3 regions of the Paenibacillus sp. Leaf72 genome follow, and region 1 is predicted to be linked to each of the others. Evidence: predicted binding sites of a transcription regulator. Region 1 holds the regulator's gene; each other region holds the start of a gene.
The links. The regulator LexA, encoded in region 1, represses DNA repair genes until DNA is damaged. The targets are predictions, from matches to a motif close to CGAACATATGTTCG.
Positions count from the first base shown of each region.

Region 2: the regulator LexA is predicted to act here: its motif matches at 5,757-5,770, upstream of recA (recombinase RecA).
Region 3: the regulator LexA is predicted to act here: its motif matches at 5,271-5,284, upstream of addB (helicase-exonuclease AddAB subunit AddB).

Region 1 covers NZ_LMLV01000031.1:434,547-441,498, reverse strand. The annotation lists gene ASF12_RS25325 (LytTR family transcriptional regulator DNA-binding domain-containing protein) at 1-348, shown strand, start outside; gene ASF12_RS25320 (restriction endonuclease) at 964-1,713, shown strand; gene lexA (transcriptional repressor LexA) at 1,834-2,454, opposite strand; gene ASF12_RS25310 (LysM peptidoglycan-binding domain-containing protein) at 2,690-3,070, shown strand; gene ASF12_RS25305 (DUF896 domain-containing protein) at 3,419-3,622, shown strand; gene ASF12_RS25300 (aldo/keto reductase) at 3,654-4,640, shown strand; gene ASF12_RS25295 (hypothetical protein) at 4,748-5,254, shown strand; gene ASF12_RS25290 (HAD family hydrolase) at 5,279-6,064, shown strand; gene ASF12_RS25285 (1,2-dihydroxy-3-keto-5-methylthiopentene dioxygenase) at 6,178-6,720, opposite strand; gene metH (methionine synthase) at 6,901-6,952, shown strand, end outside.
Region 2 covers NZ_LMLV01000023.1:142,008-148,959, reverse strand. The annotation lists gene ymfI (elongation factor P 5-aminopentanone reductase) at 1-604, shown strand, start outside; gene ASF12_RS19260 (DUF3243 domain-containing protein) at 711-962, shown strand; gene ASF12_RS19255 (DUF3388 domain-containing protein) at 1,160-1,927, shown strand; gene ASF12_RS19250 (helix-turn-helix domain-containing protein) at 1,948-2,847, shown strand; gene ASF12_RS19245 (YajQ family cyclic di-GMP-binding protein) at 2,885-3,376, shown strand; gene pgsA (CDP-diacylglycerol--glycerol-3-phosphate 3-phosphatidyltransferase) at 3,598-4,173, shown strand; gene ASF12_RS19235 (competence/damage-inducible protein A) at 4,332-5,579, shown strand; gene recA (recombinase RecA) at 5,840-6,901, shown strand.
Region 3 covers NZ_LMLV01000001.1:687,829-694,780, forward strand. The annotation lists gene addA (helicase-exonuclease AddAB subunit AddA) at 1-1,644, opposite strand, end outside; gene addB (helicase-exonuclease AddAB subunit AddB) at 1,619-5,194, opposite strand; gene ASF12_RS03055 (class I SAM-dependent rRNA methyltransferase) at 5,350-6,729, opposite strand; gene ASF12_RS03060 (Na/Pi cotransporter family protein) at 6,844-6,952, shown strand, end outside.

The DNA.
Region 1 (6,952 bases):
GGACAACGAATTTATGATGGGGAAATCGATGGAGATCAGTTTGATACATTCAAATTAGGTGAAGTTTTTTTTGTAGATATATTCCAACCCAAAAAAAACTATCACATTCCGAGATTCCATACCACTAAGGGCCTTTTTACATTCATAACGACACTTGAAGCATGCAAACAAATATTTTTGCCATTGGGATTTGTTGCGCTGGATGTTAACAACCTAGTGAACGTAGAGCATATTCGAGAGGTTACTAAAACATTTTACGCAATAACTGCGCATTTCGAAGGTGGTTATACAGCAAACGTAGCTAAAGGAAAACTACCTTTAGTGGAACACTTACTAAAAAAGGGCTGAATCCAGAAATGGGTTAGCTCTTTTTTAATACACATTTTCATTATTATGTCAATAAAAATCGATACTAGTATCGAACGATTAAATATTTCGACAAAAAACGACAAAACGTATTAGTATCCTGTGTTATATTAAAAATGTAAAACAGAGGGAAACAAATATCATTATAGAGACAGAAAGATATTAAAGCAGGAATGATCGAGTTCCAGGCAGCGGGGAGATAAAGCCGCATTCATTTTCGTCTCACAGTCCAGCGAATTGAAATTAGTTTCACTCCGCTATACTGTTGATTACGGGATGTTGAGCTCTTCCTCGCTGGGTTCGATCAGATCCATGACATCAAATGAATGATGAAACAATAGCATACATACCGGTAACCGACTGTAAATTTGGAGAGGGCTGACACGAGTATTACTGATGAAGATATCAGTAGTGCTATGTGTTAGCCTTTTTATATGGTGTTAGTTATTGTGAAAATCGATACTACTGATTGTGATGAAACAAAGTTAAGTAAAGTGAGTAGACTGATAACTTTTATGTATTTTTCATTATTAGGTACAAATTCCTATTATATATGCCGATATAAGGTATATTATGTTGAACAAAGGGGATCTAAATATGGCAAAACGTAGAAGGAAGAAAGAGGAATTGGACCCGGTACAAGCATTTGTGCTGCTACTTATGCTGGGTGCTGGTTTTGGTGCCTATAAGCTTACAAATTCTTTTATTTTTGCGGGTGTTGCATTTGGTGCGGTTATGATGTTGTATGCAATTGTAGCGATATCAATTGCTCGCAAACGTAATGAACGCCTTAAGCGTTCCGGTATCGCAGAAATAGATAAGATGGAGGGCCGACAGTTCGAGAAGTATCTTGGACATCTTTTAGAGGCTCATGGCTATAAGGTAACGGTGACGCAGGCAGCAGGAGATTTCGGGGCAGATCTTGTTATAGCAAAAGGCGCGCAAAGGGTGGTCGTTCAAGCTAAACGTTATAGTAAAAATGTCGGGATTAAGGCTGTTCAAGAAGCACAGGCTTCTATCGCACATTATTCGGCAAATGAGGCATGGGTCATTTCCAACAGTGGATATACAGAAGCTGCAATCACCCTAGCAAAATCAAATACAGTTCGGCTTATTGATCGAGCAGAGCTCATTGAAATGATTTTGAAGATCAATGCCAATAGATCAATTCCAACACCACATACCGACACAGAACAAAACAATACTGAGAAAATGATTACGAAGCAAATAAGGACAGAAGTAGCATGTGCAAAATGTGGCCAGCCATTAGTTCGTCGTAAAAGTGCGCGTGGAGAGTTTTTGGGTTGTTCAAGCTTTCCTAAATGTCGTCATACCGAGGCAGTCTGAGTAGGAAGACCGAGAGCTGAAAAAATCCTCTGCCTAAATTAAAAAGCTGCATCCAACCCGTTTCTAGTGCGGTCAAGGATGCAGCTTTATTCAAGTATGAAGGGTATGAAATTTCAACGATTAATGAAAATCCCGGAACAAGCCGATGACTTTGCCTAAAATCGTAACGTTCTTCAGGCGGATAGGTTCCATGGTTACATTTTCCGGTTGGAGACGGATATGATCCTTCTCGCGGTAAAAGGTTTTGACTGTTGCTTCATCGTGCTCAGTCATGGCGACCACAATATCACCGTTAGTAGCGGTCTGCTGCTGGCGTACAATAACGTAGTCGCCGTTATGTATGCCGGCTTCAATCATGCTCTCGCCAATGACATTAAGAATGAATACATCATCATCTCCTACGTAATGGGAAGAGATGGGGAAATATTCTTCAATATTCTCAGTAGCGGTAATCGGCACACCGGCAGTAACTTTACCGACGATCGGTACATGGGTAACAGCAGGACGGATAATCCCGTCGACATCTTCCTGATCCAAAATCTCGATAGCGCGAGGTTTAGTTGGATCGCGGCGGATAAGCCCTTTCTTCTCCAGACGGTCCAGATGACCGTGTACAGTCGAGCTTGAAGCAAGTCCAACTGCTTCTCCAATTTCACGTACGGAAGGCGGATAACCCTTCTCGCGAACTTCGTTCTTTATAAATTCCAGAATCGACTGCTGGCGATTGGAAGCTTTGGACAACACGATCACTCCAGTTCACGCACTCCATGATGAGTGCGACATGAATTTTGATTGAAACTTTGATCCATGCACTTCATTCGAAGTGCAATATGAGTATTTATTTCTCAAATTATAACATGGAACCGCCGTTCGTACAAACATAAGTTCCTAAAAACAAAAGTTCGCATTGTCTGTTGACCACAAACAAATGTTCGTGTTAATATCGAAACAGAACAAACGTTTGGGAGTGAGGGCAATGATCATTTATCCAGAATCCTATCAATCTATTTTCTCAGAGAAAGCGCCTGTTAAGGCGGCAAAGATGAAATGGCAAATCAGCATGGCTGGATTTAGCAACTATGCTTTGAAGTTGGCGGTGTGTCTGACTCTGTTTATCGTATTGTTTTCTGGTTTTTTATTGGTGCGCACAGAAGCTTCAGTGAATCATGTTGCGCCAGCGTCTGCTGGAGAACAGACGGTAGTGGTTGCGCAAGGCGATACATTATGGGAGCTTGCACGTAAATACTCGGACAGTTCTGATGATATACGCTGGTCCGTTTATCAAATACGGGAACGCAACCAGCTGTCGTCGCCAGATATATGGCCTGGGCAGAAGCTGGTCATTCCTTCTCCATAGCTTCATTAAGAAGCATGCCTCTATACTATACGCAAGCTGTTTGCATGACGGAAATCATGTAGCTGTTCTTCGTAACTTTTGAAGCGTGAATACTCGACCTAAATACAGAATAGATCGGAACAATGATAGCATTATCGTTGTACGATCTATTCTGTATTTAATTATAGCCCCATTTTCTTGAAATATAGGAAAGGATATGATTTTCTCATCCATTCTCTATATTTCTCGGACTGAAACGCGCTGCGCCGCCAAAGGACGGCGACAGCCGTTTCACCTTGACAACAGCGTATTGGTAATGTCAAAGTAGAAAGAGTTTGGGAAAAGTACAGCAAGTGAGGTGAGCAATCAATGGAAGAGCTTATTGCCAGAATTAATGAATTATCCCGTAAAAATAAAACAGTCGGTTTGACGCCCGAGGAACTGACGGAACGGGCTGAGCTGCGCAGTAAATATATGGAGCAGTTTAAAAGCAATTTTCGCCAACAGCTTGATACGATTAAATTCGTAGAAGATGAAGAGAGTGAAGCGGGAGACGAGAAGCCACAGCATTAATTATTTTAATGGGAGAGGCGGTCATCATTTTATGAAATACCAACTGCTTGGACGTAGTGGACTAGCTGTTTCTGAACTTTGTCTTGGAACGATGACATTTGGCAATACAACGAATGAGCAGGATTCGCTTGAGATGATCAATCGTTTTGTGGAGCGCGGCGGCAATTTTCTCGATACGGCGAACGTTTATGTAAGCGGACGCTCTGAAGAGATCGTCGGAAAAGCGATTAAAGGCCGTCGTTCTGAGATGGTTGTTGCTACAAAGGTTAGAATGACAACATCTCCTGATATTAATGGAGTAGGGCTGTCCCGCAAGCATATTATGGACGGCGTGGAAGCGAGCCTCAAGCGACTGCAAACCGATTACATTGACTTGTATCAGGTTCATGTATGGGATCATGCTACGCCGATTGAAGAGACGCTGCGGACGCTCGATGATCTTGTCACATCAGGCAAGGTGCGTTACATCGGCTGTTCTAACTTTTTTGCATGGCAGCTTATGAAATCTTTGGCATGGAGCGATGCTAATAGGTATGTACGCTTTGTTTCGCTGCAGCCTCAATATAGCCTCGTTAGTCGCCAGATGGATCGCGAAATGATGTCGCTTTGCCTAGAAGAAAACGTTGGCGTTATTCCATGGGCTCCGCTTGGTGGCGGTTTTCTGACCGGCAGGTATGATCGCACAGAGCCGACAGAGGGCAGATTGACAAGCAAAGTAGGCGAAAGTGCTTGGGCAAACCGGGCAAATGAGCAAAACTTTGCTGTTTTGGATGCTGTATTAGCAGCTGCCAAGGAACTTGATAAAACACCTGCTCAAGTTTCACTGAATTGGCTGCTGCAAAGGGAAGGCATTACGTCCCCAATCTTTGGTGCTAGTACGATTGCGCAATATGAGGATAATATGGGAGCTGTCGGCTGGACGATGCCTGAAGAAATATGGAACCGTCTGGATGAGGTCAGCGCGCTTGCCGAAGACTATCCGAATCGTTTTATTGCAAAATTCAAACGTCCGTTTTAACGAATTACTGTGAAACCTGGAGATATACGGTGTCAGCCTGCATCACTTGTCTGACTTGATTTATTAAGCGTGATTTTGTGCTGCAGCCATAATAAGGAGGAACGAATTTGTCACGTACATGGGAGCGCAAGGTGCGCCGAAATACGAACCAAATTAACAAAAATCGCAAAAAACAAGGCGGCCCAAGCTTTAAACCAGCTGGACCCCAATCAGATCGTTTTGTTGGCCGCAGCTATATTGCGCCGATTTTACTCCTGCTGTTTATTGCCATGTACGTTATACTTGCCCAAATGGACCCGCAATTTAAATTCGATACCTTGCTAGGTGTGACAATTGGCTGCTATGTATTTCTGGCAATTGTATTTTTCCTGCGGCGCCCGTATATTACAATCGGTAAAAACTATGTTCAAACACGCAAGATGACTGGCGACAAGCGTCTAGGTGCAGAAGCGATCAAGACGATTCGCGTACAGCCTGGCTATGTGACGATTGAACCGCAAAAAGGATCGACGTGGGCTTTTTCGCGAGTATTTCATCGTTATCCAACGGATGAAATCAGCGCAAGATTAGAGCAATTTGCCAAAGATAACGGCATAACATACGAACAAAAATAAAACGACCAGGAGCGTCAGTGAACAATGGCAAAGCTAGCGGTATTATTTGATTTGGATGACACACTGCTATGGGATGACCGTAGTGTAAAAGAAGCATTTGATGCGACCTGTCAAGCAGGTGCGGAAGCAGCGGGCGTAGATGCGGTAGAGCTGGAGGAAGCTGTTCGCAAGGAAGCTCGCAGCTTATATGAATCGTATGAAACGTTCCCTTTCACGAAAATGATCGGAATTAATCCTTTTGAAGGCCTATGGGCTAACTTCCGTGAGGGAGAGCAGGAGGAGTTCAGAAAGCTGGAGCAGCTTGCACCCGCTTATCGTCGTGAAGCATGGACGAAAGGGCTAAAAGCGCTGGGCGTAGACAATCCAGAGCTTGGCGCCATACTGGCCGAGCAGTTTCCGGCAGAGCGCAGAGCGCGCCCGATTGTATATGATGAAACGTTTCGATTGCTAGATGCGCTAAAAGGCAAGTATAAGCTGCTGCTGCTAACGAACGGCTCACCGGATTTGCAGCAGGAGAAGCTTACAGGCGTTCCACAGCTTGCGCCTTATTTTGACCACATCATTATTTCGGGCGCTTTCGGTGAAGGCAAGCCGGCCGCTTCGATTTTCCGCCATGCGCTGGAGCGCCTTGGTATTGAACCGGAACAGGGTATAATGGTTGGGGACAAACTGACTACGGATATTTTAGGTGCAAATACCATTGGTATGGATTCGGTATGGATTAATCGCCATGACGCTGTTCGGTCGGATGAAATTGTGCCTACATATGAAATTAAGCATTTAGAGGAATTGCTGCCGCTGCTAGGATAGTCGCGCATACTCGCGCCATTACTGCTGCAAAAGCATAAGAAGAAGCCCCTTGGTCCATTGGACATGGCTCAAGGGGCTTCTCTGTATAATGACGCAATTCAATGAAGGAACGATCAAGCTTTAGTGAAAGCAGGGTCTTCGAACGGGTGGGCAATCCAGCCCTCCGTTTCAATAAACAGGCGAACAGCAACGATTTGACGGTTATCCATCAATGTGAAGAAGTGAGGAATTGTTTCTGGAACCGAAATAACGTCTCCCGCTTCCAGCTCAACGTCGAAATAACCGACTTCTTCGCTGCCTTTAATAATAAAGATTCCGCGTCCAGCTGTAATCGCCCGCACTTCATCTTCTGTGTGCGTATGCACTTGCTCAAAACGTTTTAAAATATCATCAAGACCTGGGGTAGCATCTGAAAGGGCAACGATATCCCATGTTTTGTAACCGCGACGCTGGGCAAGCTCGCGAATTTCTACATCGTAAGTAGCGAGAATTTCCGCTTTCTCTTCATCGGATAATACAAATTTATCTTGCAGATGGCCTGGCAACTTGCTAGCATCCCAGTGTTCATAAAGCACTTCTTGGCTTTCTAAAAACGCGCGAACGTTCTGCTCGCCAGATATTCTTTCCTCAGTATTGCGAATTCTAATCTCAGCCATCACAATTCCCTCTTTTCCTATTGAAATTAAATGTTATATTAAATATATAATGATTATAATGCAAAAACAAGCGATTGTCGATTGCAATTGCTTTTCACATTGCGTCGATTCTGTTAAACTGAACTTTAGTGATTTTCACAGGAAGGGTGCACATAATTGTCGAAACCAACCATACAAGAAATGATGCAAAAGCGGATATTGATTTTGGACGGCGCAATGGGAACGATGATTC
Region 2 (6,952 bases), on a different contig from region 1:
AAGGGAATGCTTGCAGCTTGGCGGAGATGCAATGACCATTACCGCTGATTTGCGCTCCAAGGAGCAGCTGCTGCGCATGCGAGACAAGCTTGAGGCACATAACCGAATGCCTGATATACTCGTTAACAATGGCGGTGTTGCGCATTATGGCATGCTCATGGACGTATCGGAGGAAGAATGGGACGACCTGATGGCTGTCAATTTGAAGGGAATGTTTTTGTGCAGCCAGATTTTTATGCCGCCCATGATTGAAAATCGTTTCGGCCGAATTATTAATGTTTCCTCCGTTTGGGGAATATCAGGCGCCTCCTGTGAAGTGCTGTATTCCACTTCCAAGGGAGGGATGAACGCTTTCACGAAAGCTTTGGCTAAGGAATTGGCGCCGTCGGGCGTTACAGTCAATGCGGTTGCTCCTGGAGCGGTAAACACCGAAATGATGGATGGATTCAATGAGGATGAGAAAACAGCATTAGAGCAGGAAATTCCGCTGGGCCGCCTCGGCCAGCCGGATGAAGTCGCTTCGCTCGTTTATTTTCTCTCCCTGCCGGAATCTTCCTACATTACAGGTCAAGTCATAAGTCCGAATGGCGGCTGGCATACGTAAGGAAAAATGCTGTTTTTTGATGGCAAATGATCCGCATAATCTGCCTCGTATCGAAGCAAAATAATGACTGTTGATGATTCTTCACAAAACAAGGAGGCGAAGAAAAATGTCAACCGTTCTTACAAACTTCGATACGTGGAAGCAGTTTTTGGCTGACAAGGTGCAGCATGCGAAGCAAATCGGAATGAATGATGAGGCCATCACCAGCCTGGCCTTCGAAATCGGTTCTTTTCTCGATGAAAAGGTCGATCCGAAAAATGAGGAGCAGCGCGTATTGAAGGAACTGTGGGATGCAGGCGACGATTCCGAGCGTAAAGTTCTAGCCTGCCTCATGATAAAGCTGGTACAAAAGGCGTAATCCGCTACATGTTATTCGCAGAAAAGCCTCCCGCACGGAGGCTTTTCTGCGAATATGAATCATAACCGCAAGCACCGGCCGCTATCTTTTCAATAGTTTTGATGTGAGGTTGCAGGATTGTGGCGAAAATTGTAGAATAAGATTTTGACGGACAACAGGAAATGTACGGTCAACAATGTGCTGGGATGGTGATTAGGCTGGAATCAAAACAATGGTATATGGAATATAAGATACATAAGAACAGGCCAGGCTTGCTCGGCGACATAGCTTCTTTGCTTGGTATGTTGGAAGTTAATATAATGACGATTAACGGTGTAGAAGACCGGACGCGCGGCATGCTGCTGCAAACCGATGATGAAGAAAAAATCGTGCTGCTCGGCAAAATGCTGAAAAAAGTTGATAATATTACAGTGAACAAGCTGCGGACGCCAACTATTGTAGATATTTTAGCTGTGCGCCATGGAAGATATATCGAACGGGATTCTGACGATCGCAAAACATTCCGTTTTACCCGCGATGAACTGGGTATTCTCGTTGACTTTCTTGGCGAAGTGTTTAAACGTGAAGGCAATCAGGTAATAGGTTTACGTGGCATGCCGCGCGTAGGGAAAACAGAATCCATCATCGCTGGCAGCGTATGCTCAAATAAACGGTGGGCGTTCGTTTCTTCAACGCTTCTCCGCCAAACGGTAAGAAGCCAGCTGTCGGAAGAAGAAATGAACGAAAATAATATTTTTATTATTGACGGCATTGTGAGCACGATTCGTTCCAATGAGCGCCATCATGCCTTGCTGCAGGAAATTATGGCTATGCCTTCGACGAAGGTCATTGAGCATCCCGATATTTTTATTAAAGAGTCCCAATACGATCACAGCCATTTTGATATTATTATAGAGCTGCGCAATACGCCGGATGAGGAAATTACGTACGAATCGTTTACTGCAAATTACTCGGATGATTTTTAAGTTGAAAGGAGGAAGCAGGCATGTCTAATCTTGGAGCGCTGCTCCGCAAGGCGCGTGAAGAACGCGGGCTGACGCTTGACGATATTCAGGAAACGACGAAAATTCGCAAACGCTACCTCGAAGCTATCGAGAGCGGCGATCACAGCGTGCTGCCGGGAAGCTTCTACTTGCGGGCCTTTGTGAAAAATTATTGCGAAGCTGTAGGGCTTGATACCGAAGAGGTGCTGCGCCTGCACGAGAAGGAAGTACCGAATACGATTACAGAAACATTAACGGAGCCTGTTACCACAAGGCCGCCCAGACGCGTACAGTCTGTCGGCTCTGACCGTATTGGCAAGCTCGGCTTTAATGTGATGATGTGGTCATTTTTGATTTTGATTGTGGCGGTCGTATGGATTTTTGTCATTAATCAAAAAGACAAACCTTCTGATATGGTTGATCAAGGTACGAAAATTACCGATGAATCTGCACCACCTACGCCAACGCCGGAAGCTGGAGCGTCAACGGGTGCTGTTGCGCCTACGGTTACACCATCTCCTACACCGACGATTCAGGAGGATGTGACGGTTACTTTTTCATCGAAAATCGGCAAGGTCGACCATTATGATGTAGGTCCAGGAACAGCCGTGCACAAGCTGGAAATCAAGGTTGCTGGCGGGAAAAGCTGGATGGAAGTTCGTGAAGGCGGCTCAAAAGGCAGCGCGCTGCTATCGGAAAATGCAAATGACGGCTCGACATTGAACTTTGAATTGACTCAGCCGTTATATATCAATGTGGGCCGTGCCGATCTGGTCACGATTTCAGTTGATGGCGTGCTTGTTCCCGATGGGGACCGTGCAGGCTCAAAAAAAATCCAGTTGAATCCGGCGGCATCGGCGAATGCAGGCAGCCCGGAAGCGACCGGTTCGGCTACGCCATAACACGGATAATAGCTATTTTATAGGGGAGTGGAGTTACATGTCTTCAGAAAGTTCATTTGATATTGTGTCCAAGGTGGACATGCAGGAGCTAAACAATGCGATTCAGCAGGCGGAGCGTGAAATCGAGACGCGCTTTGATTTTAAAGGCAGCAAAAGCAGCATTAAGCTGGAAAATGAAGAGCTGGTTCTCGTCTCTGATGATGAGTACAGATTGAACAGTGTAATTGATATTTTGCAATCGAAAATGATTAAACGCGGCGTGCCGATCAAAAATATGGATTACGGCAAAATTCAGTCGGCTTCGGCGAATACTGTTCGTCAGCATGTAAAGCTTAAGCAGGGCATTGATCAGGAGCATTCCAAAAAAATTAATATTTTGATTCGCGATTCGAAGCTTAAGGTGAAAAGCCTGATTCAAGGCGATCAAATTCGCGTAAGCGGCAAAAGCCGTGACGACTTGCAAGCTGTTATGAATTTGCTGCGCGGTGCTAACTTGCCGATTGAGCTGCAATTTACAAATTATCGTTAACCGCATGTGGCGGTATTGAAGTCCTCTTTTTTCGCTTTTTGCGGGAGAAGGGGGCTTTGTTAAACCTGTTTTTCTTCATTTTGACACCAGATTAAACAATGTATTATACTTGATAAGATAGTTTCGCGGAAGGGATCTGGGGAGACGCAGATGACAGAACAGGTGATTGCAATGATAGGCAATGGCAGGACGGATTTTGTTTTATTCGGGGAGGATGAGGTATGAATCTCGCCAATAAAATCACGCTGGTTAGAATTATTTTAGTGCCGATTATTATGGTTTTCCTACTCGTTAATATGAATGTGGGCTCAGTTGTATTTGATGACTATTCCATTACATATAACCAGATTATTGCGGCGATTATTTTTATTGTGGCAGCGAGTACGGATGGTTTGGACGGGTATATCGCCCGTAAGAACAAAATCGTAACCAACTTAGGCAAGCTTCTCGATCCTCTCGCTGACAAGCTGCTTGTGGCTGCGGTTCTGATTTCCCTTGTGGAGATGGATAAGCTGGCTGGCTGGATTGCCATCCTGATTATTAGCCGTGAATTCGCCGTTACGGGACTTCGTCAAATTGCGCTGCTTGAGGGCAGTGTTATGGCGGCCAGCAACTGGGGCAAATGGAAAACAGCTATACAAATTACGATGATTATCTCGCTTTTGCTTAACAATTTCCCATTTGCTTTCATCTCATTTCCATTTGATTTGATTGCAAGCTGGGTCGCAGTTGCGATTACGCTTTATTCCGGAATTGATTATTTTGTGAAAAATAAACATCTAATACCGGTTGAATAACGATGAAACGCGCTTTGCCGTTTTTTGAAAAGCATCTTTCCTGTTTCGGGAAGGATGCTTTTGCTTAAAATATAAGAAATTTATAAGTTACACCCCTATAATGGGCTTATATTTCATCGCGAAATGGCGCTGCCATTACCTAAAGGAGGATGAATAGCATGAAAGCAGAAATTATTGCAGTAGGTACAGAATTGCTGCTCGGACAGATTGTAAATACAAATGCACAGTATTTGTCCCAAGAGCTGGCCGCGCTAGGCATTGATGTTTATTTTCAAACCGTAGTCGGGGATAACCCCGAGCGTATTCGCAAAGCAATTGTGACAGCGAGAGAACGCGCTGACCTGCTCGTGTTTACAGGCGGTTTGGGGCCCACGCTTGATGATTTGACGAAGGATGTGCTGGCTGCTTATTTGAGCCGTGGTTTGTCCTTGCACAAGCCTTCCATGGATAAAATCGAAGAGCTGTTCAGCTCAAGAGGCGTACATATGGTTGAAAGCAATCGCAGACAGGCATTGTCTATCGATGGAAGCGTACCGCTGCACAATGCGGCGGGCCTTGCGGTAGGCAACGCTCTGACGGAGGATGGCACGCATTATATGCTGCTGCCGGGACCTCCACGGGAAATGAAGCCGATGATCGACGGGCCGGGCAAGGAATGGCTGCGGACGCTGCTCGGGCATGAGCAGCCGCTTTATTCGCGGTTGCTGAAGTTTGCAGGCATTGGGGAATCCAATTTGGAGGCTAAACTGCTCGATCTAATCGAGGCTCAGGTTGACCCGACAATTGCTCCTTATGCGAAGGAAGGCGAGGTAGCTATTCGCGTTTCGACGAAGGCGGCCACACAGGCAGAGGCTGATGGCAAGATTGATGCGACAGTGGAGCAGATTATTGAACGCATTGGAGAGCATCTATACGCCCAAGAGGACATTCCGCTGGAGGAGGCGGTCATAAGACTGCTTCGCGCTAGCAGACGCAAGCTAGCTAGTGCTGAGAGCTGCAGCGGCGGTCTGCTAGCAGAGTTGATTACGAGCGTACCTGGAAGCAGTGGGGAATACACGGGCGGTGTTGTAACGTATACGAATGAAATGAAGCATGCGCTGCTAGGCATACCTCTTGCGCAGCTAGAGGGCGAAGGGGCTCCTGGCGCCATAAGCGAATCGACAGCTGCGCTAATGGCTGAGCGGGTGCAGCAGCTCGCAGACAGCGATTTCGGCGTGTCTATAACAGGTGTTGCTGGCCCTGCGGAGAGTGAAGGCAAGCCGGTAGGGCTTGTTTATATAGCTATTGCCGAGCGTGGCAAGGAGACGATGGTTTATCCATTGCAATTAAGCGGCAGCCGGACGATTATTCGCGTTCGCGCTGTAAAAACATTGCTGTACCGTTTGTGGCTTGCAATTCAAAACTAACTATATAAGAGTTCTTCGACCAAAATTTGGCGAAAGGTGTTGCTTTTTGCCGGAAACGGGCGTATACTGAACTCAACTTACGGAAGAACCGTGGCGAAGATAACTTTGCTGCGGTTTTTTTTGTTTAGTTACAGATATTTAAAAGTTGCATGCCTTCCGTCGGCTTCACAAAAAAAACGAATGTATGTTCGAAAAAGTGCTTGGCAAAGGGTCGGAAAAAGGTTATCATTATATTATAAATAACGAAGGATGTGAGTTGATTGGCTGATCGTCGTGCTGCGTTAGATATGGCTATGCGTCAAATTGAGAAACAATTCGGCAAGGGCTCTATCATGAAACTAGGGGAATCAACACATATGCAAGTGGAGGTCGTGCCGAGCGGCTCGCTTGCTTTAGATATCGCACTTGGAATCGGGGGTTTCCCGAGAGGACGTATTATTGAAGTATATGGACCGGAATCATCTGGTAAAACGACCGTTGCGCTTCATGCGATTGCAGAAGTTCAACGTGCAGGCGGACAAGCTGCCTTTATCGATGCGGAGCATGCACTTGATCCGTTATATGCAAGCAAGCTGGGCGTTAATATCGATGAATTGCTGCTTTCCCAGCCAGATACAGGGGAGCAAGGGCTGGAAATTGCAGAAGCGCTCGTTCGTAGTGGCGCGGTTGACATTGTTGTTATCGACTCTGTTGCAGCACTGGTACCTAAGGCTGAGATCGAAGGCGACATGGGTGACTCGCACGTTGGTTTGCAGGCACGCCTAATGTCACAGGCACTTCGCAAGCTATCCGGAGCCATCAGCAAATCGAAGACGATTACGATCTTTATTAACCAACTGCGTGAGAAAGTCGGCGTTATGTTCGGTAACCCTGAGACGACACCAGGTGGACGCGCTTTGAAATTTTATTCCAGCGTACGTCTTGATGTCCGCCGGATTGAGACACTGAAGCAAGGCAATGATATGATTGGTAACCGTACACGTATTAAAGTTGTCAAAAACAAAGTGGCTCCGCCGTTCAAGCAAGCCGAGGTTGACATTATGTACGGTGAGGGCATTTCCAAAGAGGGTACGCTCGTTGATTTGGGCGTTGAACTCGATATTGTACAAAAAAGCGGTGCATGGTTCTCTTACAATGGCGAGCGCCTCGGTCAAGGCCGGGAAAATGCTAAGCAGTTTTTGAAAGACCATGAAGATATTGCAGACGTCATTGATAAGCAAATTCGTGATGCCAGCAACTTGGTAGCGACTGCTACTCAAGCGACAGGTCTTGGTCAAGAAGAAGAGGATGAAGACGATTTTGATGAGTCTGAATTGGACTAATACGCTCAATTAGTAGCGAAATGGATAAAGAATGATGATGACGCCGTTCCT
Region 3 (6,952 bases), on a different contig from region 1:
CTGATCATAATCCATTTCGGCTACGGATTCCCGCATTATGCCGCGGAATACATTATTTACGCCGTCAACCACCTCCTGACGGCTGCGGAAATTGCGCGCCAGATCAATGCGCAAGCCTGCTGAATGGCCAGTCGAAGAAGCTGCTTCAGCTATTGACTGTGTAGTGGCTGCAGAGGCTGCAGTGGCTGCGGCGTCTTTATCCGCTTCAGCCGTTCCGGGCAGAACAGCCTGTACGGCGTAGCTTTTATATTTATGCATGAATAGATTTGGCTCCGCGAGCCGGAAGCGATAAATGCTTTGCTTCACATCGCCAACCATGAAACGGTTCCCCGCTCCCGGTCTTGAGATCAGCGTTACTATCGCCTCCTGCACCATATTCATGTCCTGGTATTCATCTAGCAAAATTTCATCGAATTGGTTCTGGTATTCCAGTGCCGCGGGCGAAGGCAGCGTCTGCTGCACGGAAGAGTCCTCCGTGCGCAATATCCGCAAGCAATAATGCTCCAAATCGCCAAAATCAAGCAGCCCCTTCTCCCGTTTCGCTGCTTCATACCTTTTGCCAAAATCAATAATGAGCTCGCTCAGCGCTGCCATTAATGGAGCTAGCTCCTGCAGCTCCTCCAAAAACTGCTCCGGCGTACGGCCGAACAGCTCCTCGGCTAGCGTGCCCAGCAGCTTCTTGGCGCTGTCTCGCAAATCTTTCGCCTGCTCCTGCAGCGATTTATCGTATTCGTCGCCGCGCATAGCCTTCAATTTGCCAAATTCCACTGTATGAAATGGCTCAAACCATTGCTCCCAAGGTCTATCCTGTACAGCAGCTTTAAGCATGAGAACAAGTGTCAAATCATCCTCGAAATTGATAGCATAAGGTGCCGGTCCAGCAGGCTCGCGCGTCAAATCAAGCGCCTTCCGAAGCAGCGCTTCTGCCCCGGCGAGCGCCAGCTCCACATCAGCCCGCAAGCTGGAAACCCAGCTGCTGTGCTGAAGCTCGGCTGCATTTTGCAAATTAAAGCTTTCAGCCGTTTCGCGAAGCCATTCTACGGGCCATGGGTGGCTTTGCGCAAAAGCATACAGGTCCTGGACGAGCTTGTACAGCGGCTCATCCCCGCGCTCTCCGCCCAGACGGTCAGCGAGCGCCAGAAAAGCGCTACCAGCGCCAGAATCGGCATCCGCCTCGTCATATTTTTCCTCGAAGAGCTGATCCAGCACCTCCATCCTCAGCAGCTCGCTCTCCGTTTCATTGGCGATGCGAAAGCCAGGGTCAAGCCCAATCAGCGGATAATAACGGCGAATGACATCGAGACAAAAAGAATGCAGCGTCGTGATCGACGACCTGTTCATAAGCGCAAGCTGGCGACGCAAATGCTCAGAGTCAGGCTGGCGATCCAGCTCCTTCTCCAGCGCAATACGAATCCGCTCCTTCATTTCCGCAGCTGCTGCCTTCGTAAAAGTGGCAACGAGCAGGCGGTCCACATCGGTCGAGGATGAAATTTTGCGAATAATGCGCTCAACCAGCACAGCCGTCTTGCCAGAGCCGGCAGCAGCAGCTACTAGAATGTTGGATCCTTCCGTTACTATGGCGCTCCACTGCTCATCGGTCCAAGTGCTGCCTTCCGGTTTAATGGCGTTGATCATGTCCGTCATCGATGCTTTCTCCTTTCTCCAGCCGCTGCCATAGCTCTTCCGTTGAAGGCTTGCGAAGCCGCACATACTCATTGCCGTCAAACAGCGGATCGAACTGGCAAACCGCCTTATAATCACAATATTGGCACGGGATTTTTGTTCCCAGCTTGTAGGGCTCAATCGATACTTTGCCACAGCTGATTTCCGAGCCAATTCCGCTAATGGTCCTCCTGACAGAATCCCGCAAAATGTCCCACTGCTTGTCCGTCACGACGGAGGAGCTGCTGTAGAACGCCCCATCCTTCTTGAGCGCTACAGGCAATAGCTCGGAGTGTCCCGTTTCCAGCTGATCATCCATGAGGCGCACCGCCTCGGCTTCTGCCGTAACGAGTCCTCTTAGCTTAAAGCGTTTGCGCAGCTCTGCTTTGATTTTCGCTTCGTTCATTTGATTAGAAAGCGCAAGCAGCGGATTATGCACGTGAAAATAAAGCACGCCCGCAGGCGATGCCTGCTTTCCAAGCCAGCCGGGAGAATGCGTCACCAATACGTCCAAATACGTCAGCATTTGCAGGGAAAGGCCAAAGGCCACCTCCTCCAGGCGCAGCTGGGTCACGCTAGACTTGTAATCCAGTACACGCAACAACAGGCCCTGCTCCGTATCCGCAGCATCAACCCGGTCGATTCGCCCGATTATTTCCATAGAACGTCCATCCTGCAAAGGAATAATAAGCGGCGGCAGTGTGCCGCCCGGGCCAAAATCAACCTCCAGCCCGACGGGCTGGAATGCGGCCCGGCGGGCATGCTCGCTCAGCATAATGGCAGCCTGCGCTACAATTTCCTTAAGCTTGCGGGCAATGTAGCGATAGCGGCCGCTGCTCAGCAAAATTTGCGATTGCAGCCTTGGTGCAAGCTCGTCCACCGTTTGAACCGCCGCCTCGCGGATCTGACGCTCGGAAGCCGAGCCGAAAGCGTGACCAAGCCCGCCTTCTCCAGCCAAACGGCTGAGCGCAGCATGAAATAGCTGACCCACATCCGGCGCCTCCAGCCGGTGCATTTTCCGCTCGCGCAGCTTCAGTCCGTGAATCGCAAAATGCTGAAAAGGGCACGACACGAAACGCTCCATTCTCGATACGCTCGCTCTCAAGCGAACGCCATAAAGCTGCTGTGCCGTATCAGCGGTCAACAGCTCCTCTTGATTCACATAACCAAGAGATTTTGTAAGCAGCGATAGCTTCGTTTGCCATTCTGGACGTACGGCGAACCAATTGTAAAGCTCCCACCAAAAAGGAGCGATCTCGCTTCCCTGCTTCCAAGCCCGCAGCTCCGTAATTAAATACGACAAGGCACGTTCTGGATGCTGAATATATTCCCTTTGCTCCTTTACCGACATAGTCTGCGTAGGCTCCGCCTGCACTTGCTGTATCGGCAATCCGTGAAACAGCTGCCTCACCTGCCTAATAATTTCCGATGGCAGCAGGCTTTTCCCCTCTTCATCAGCCTCTGACCAACTCATCCACAAATGTCTGCTCGGCGTTGTGAGCGCACTATAAATCAGAAAACGCTCATCCAGCAGCCTCCGCTTGAGGCCCGGCGCCATGACCAAGCCTTCTTCAGCCAGCCGCTCCCGCTCCTGGTCCGTCAGCACGCCATCCTCTTGAAAACGCGTCGGCATGATGCCATCATTAGCTCCCAGCACGTAACAGACCTGCACCTGACTGGAACGCGTACGGTCCATGCTGCCCACCAGCACCTGATCAAGAGCAGGCGGAATGGCACCTAATTTGAGGCTTTCCAAGCCTGTCTCAAGCATGCCAACGAAAATATCGGCGGACAGCGGTTCATTACCAACTAGCTCTACTAATTGGTCAAGCAAATTCATGACTCCATCCCACAGCTGGCGATGACCGCGTGAGCGCTGTACTCGGCCAGCCTCGCTATCCTCGCGGCTCCAGCGCTCCAGACGTTCCGCAACCCCTGTATGCTCAAGCAAGCGATATAGCGCCTCACACATCATGGTAACATTCGAAGCTTTCTCCAGCTCTTTGCCAAACTGCTGCAAAGGAGGAACGATTACACCGCGCGCGGCCATGACCGCCTCAAACTCCGCCTTCGCACGTTGCGATGGCGCATTGGCCGCTGCATCCTGCTCTTCCTCCAGCGACTCGATGATGAATGGACGCCATCTTTTTTCATCCAGCCACTTCCAGCCATCGATGCCCGCCGCCAAGACGAAGTTTTCCAGCCAATCAAATTGGTCGCGGGGAATGCTTCCATCAAGCGGAAACAGCAGCTCGGTCTTAATGCAGCGGAATACCGCCTCATAGCTCCAATTATGAAGCACCGTCTCCAATGCTGAGCGGATGAACTCGACCAGCGGATGATGGACGGTCGTGTGCCTCTGATCAAGGAAATAGGGGATGCTGTATTCTTGAAACGCTGCTTCGATATAGTCGCTGTAATCCCCCGCATTGCGCACCATAACCGTCATATCACGCCAGCTTAGGCTCTCTTCCCTGACTCTGCGCAGCATATCGCGCGCCAGCAGCTCCACCTCGGTTCGCCGATTTGCCGCCGCATGCAGCGATATGCCGCATAATGGGCTGGTTGCATCGAGCATTGCCGGATTTGGAAGCGCCATTTGTGCCCGTCCTCCGTAGTGGCGCTCCAAATGAGCCAGCATCGGGCTGCTGCTGAACCTGCCCGGCGCTTCGCAGGCAGCATTGCTTGTACCGCCGAGCACAATCGGCTCCAGCAGCGCAACGCCTAAGCCCTCCGCCAGTTCCCTCAGCTTTACATACGCATCCGCTGTAGGGTAAAACAAATCCAGCTCAACTGGCCGCTCTCCAGCCGCATATGCCCGATTCAGCTTAAGCGTAATCGTCACTTTCTTCGCCATGCTTATAAGCGAGCTAAGCGCGGCATATTCTTTTGGCGTAAAGCCATTAAAGCCGTCAATCCAAATTTCGGTGTCCCGTATCGTTGAAAATTGAGACAGCCCCGCTGACAGATAGACCAAATAATCCTCCGAATCGACATACTGCCCGGCGAGCTCTTCCTCCAGCCTTTCGTATACCAGCTGCAAGTCATGCAGCTTGCGCTTCAGCAGCGCCGAGTCCTGCAAAGCAGAAGCAGCCTCTTCTCTGCGCTCTGCAATCATCGCCGGATTAATGCCATATCGCTTCCATTCCGTCAACAGCTCGCCCAGACGCTCAATGAAACCAGGCTTTCCAGCACCATGCTCGAACAGCTCCAATTGATCGCCCAGACGCTGCACGATTTTGTACAGCAGCATGTTTTTGCCTTCGTCGCCGATTGGAATGAGCGCGGTACCGCCAGTTTCCTGCATAACGCGAAGAGCAAGCCTGCGAAGGCTCAGCACTTGCGCCCGAATCATTCCCTGCAATCCGCTGCCGCGAAGCAACGTGTACTCGGACTGGAAGGTCGCCTGCTCCGGCACGAGCAAAATAAGCGGAGGCCCATCCGGGTCAGCGCTCAGCCTGCCGCGAATCGCATCCAGGCAATATGTCGTTTTTCCCGCTCCCGAGCGGCCCAGCACTAATTGAAGCGGCATCCTGCAGCCCTTCCTTCCGTAACCTGTCTATTATCAACCATACTACCATACCCGCCGCGACTTTTCACGAGTCCTTCAAACATACGTTCTTAAATATTTGGCAAAAAAACCTCTTGAACGAGCAAGAAGCACACTCGCCGTTCAAGAGGTTTCCGTTATTTGCTGCGCACCTCAAAGATGGCAAATTTCAAGTAATGCCCTTCTGTTACGCCAAGCAGCTGCGGATGATCCTTGCCCGCCGCCCGCCATTCCACAAGCCGGAGCAGCTTGCCTGCATCAGCTGCGGCCTCTTGGATCGTCTCCAGAAACAAATCAGGACGCATATGGTATGAGCAGCTCGCCGTCACCAGATAGCCGCCTTCATTTACCAGCTTCATGCCATGCAAATTAATATCTTTATAGCCGCGGACAGCACCTGCTACCGCATTTTTTGTTTTGGCAAACGCCGGAGGGTCCAAAATGACAACGTCCCAGGTTTGGCCGCCGCCGCTGATCGGCTTGGACGTATCCGTGCCTGCACGGCTGCGCTCCAAACGCTCCTCCAGCCCCTTCGTTTGCAGTCTCAAGTAATCAAAAGCATCGGTTACGACGAATTGTACGCGATCGGTAAAGCCGTTACGTTCCACATTGCGGCGCGCCGTATCAATCGCATGCTCGGAAATGTCCAAGCAGGTCACTTTCTTCGCTCCGTATTTGCAGGCATGCAAGGTAAAGCTGCCCGTATGCGCAAAGCATTCCAGCACCGTCGCACCATCCCAGTAGGGGAAGGTCACCTCTTTGCCATTGGCATTGACTGGAACGAGTTCCCCCGCTGTCTCTGCACTCGCGCTGCTGTCCTCGGCAGGCTTCGGCATTAGTTTAATGCCGCTGCGGTGGCCCCAGCCCTTCATCAGCGGAGCGATGGAGGCGCGATTTTCACGCTGATCATAGAAATAGCCGGTCTTCTGACCTTCGACTATATCAACCTCAAGCTTAAGCCCGTTCTCTTCAATCTCCAATATGGCCGGGCATTCCCCGTACAGCACGCCTGTACGCTTCTCTAAGCCCTCCAGCTGTCTGACGCCGACATCACTGCGCTCATAAATGCCGTGCGGCTCAAACACCTCGATAAGCGCTTCAATGATCGCATCGCGGTGAATGTCCATGCCAAGTGTCAGCAATTGGATAACCAGCACATCATTAAAGCGGTCTACAGTCAACCCTGGCAGGAAATCAGCTTCTCCGTATACGAGCCTGCAATCCTGATCCGGCACAAAACGGCTGCGATGCTCCTTCGCCTGCTGGAAGCGCTCTTGGAAAAAAGCAGCATCCATCGCCTCCAGCGGCTTGTACGAAACAATGCGCACCGTAATTTGCGATTTTGGATTCCAATAGCCCGTCGCCAGATAACGTCCTTGGTGGCTGACTACATCAACCAAGCCGCCCGGCTCTGCGGTGCCTTCCATTTTATCAATCTCGCTTGCATATACCCAGGGGTGGCCCTGCTCCAAACGTTTTTTGCGCCCGCGCTGCAGCGCTATCCTTGCTCTCGTCATAATGGCAAAACCAACCTCTCTCATGCTTGTCATGCTTGTCTTGTTTGCTGCATATATGTATGGGTACACCTGTCATACACCTGTCACTCGTTTTTAGAAAAGGAGATTCAGTCCATGCTTCATTCTATTATTTTGCCGATTGCAATCGGCTTTGCCTTGTTCTTAAGCGGCATGAAGCTGATGGAGCTGGCGCTGCATCGCCTTGCAGGAACGCAATTGAATC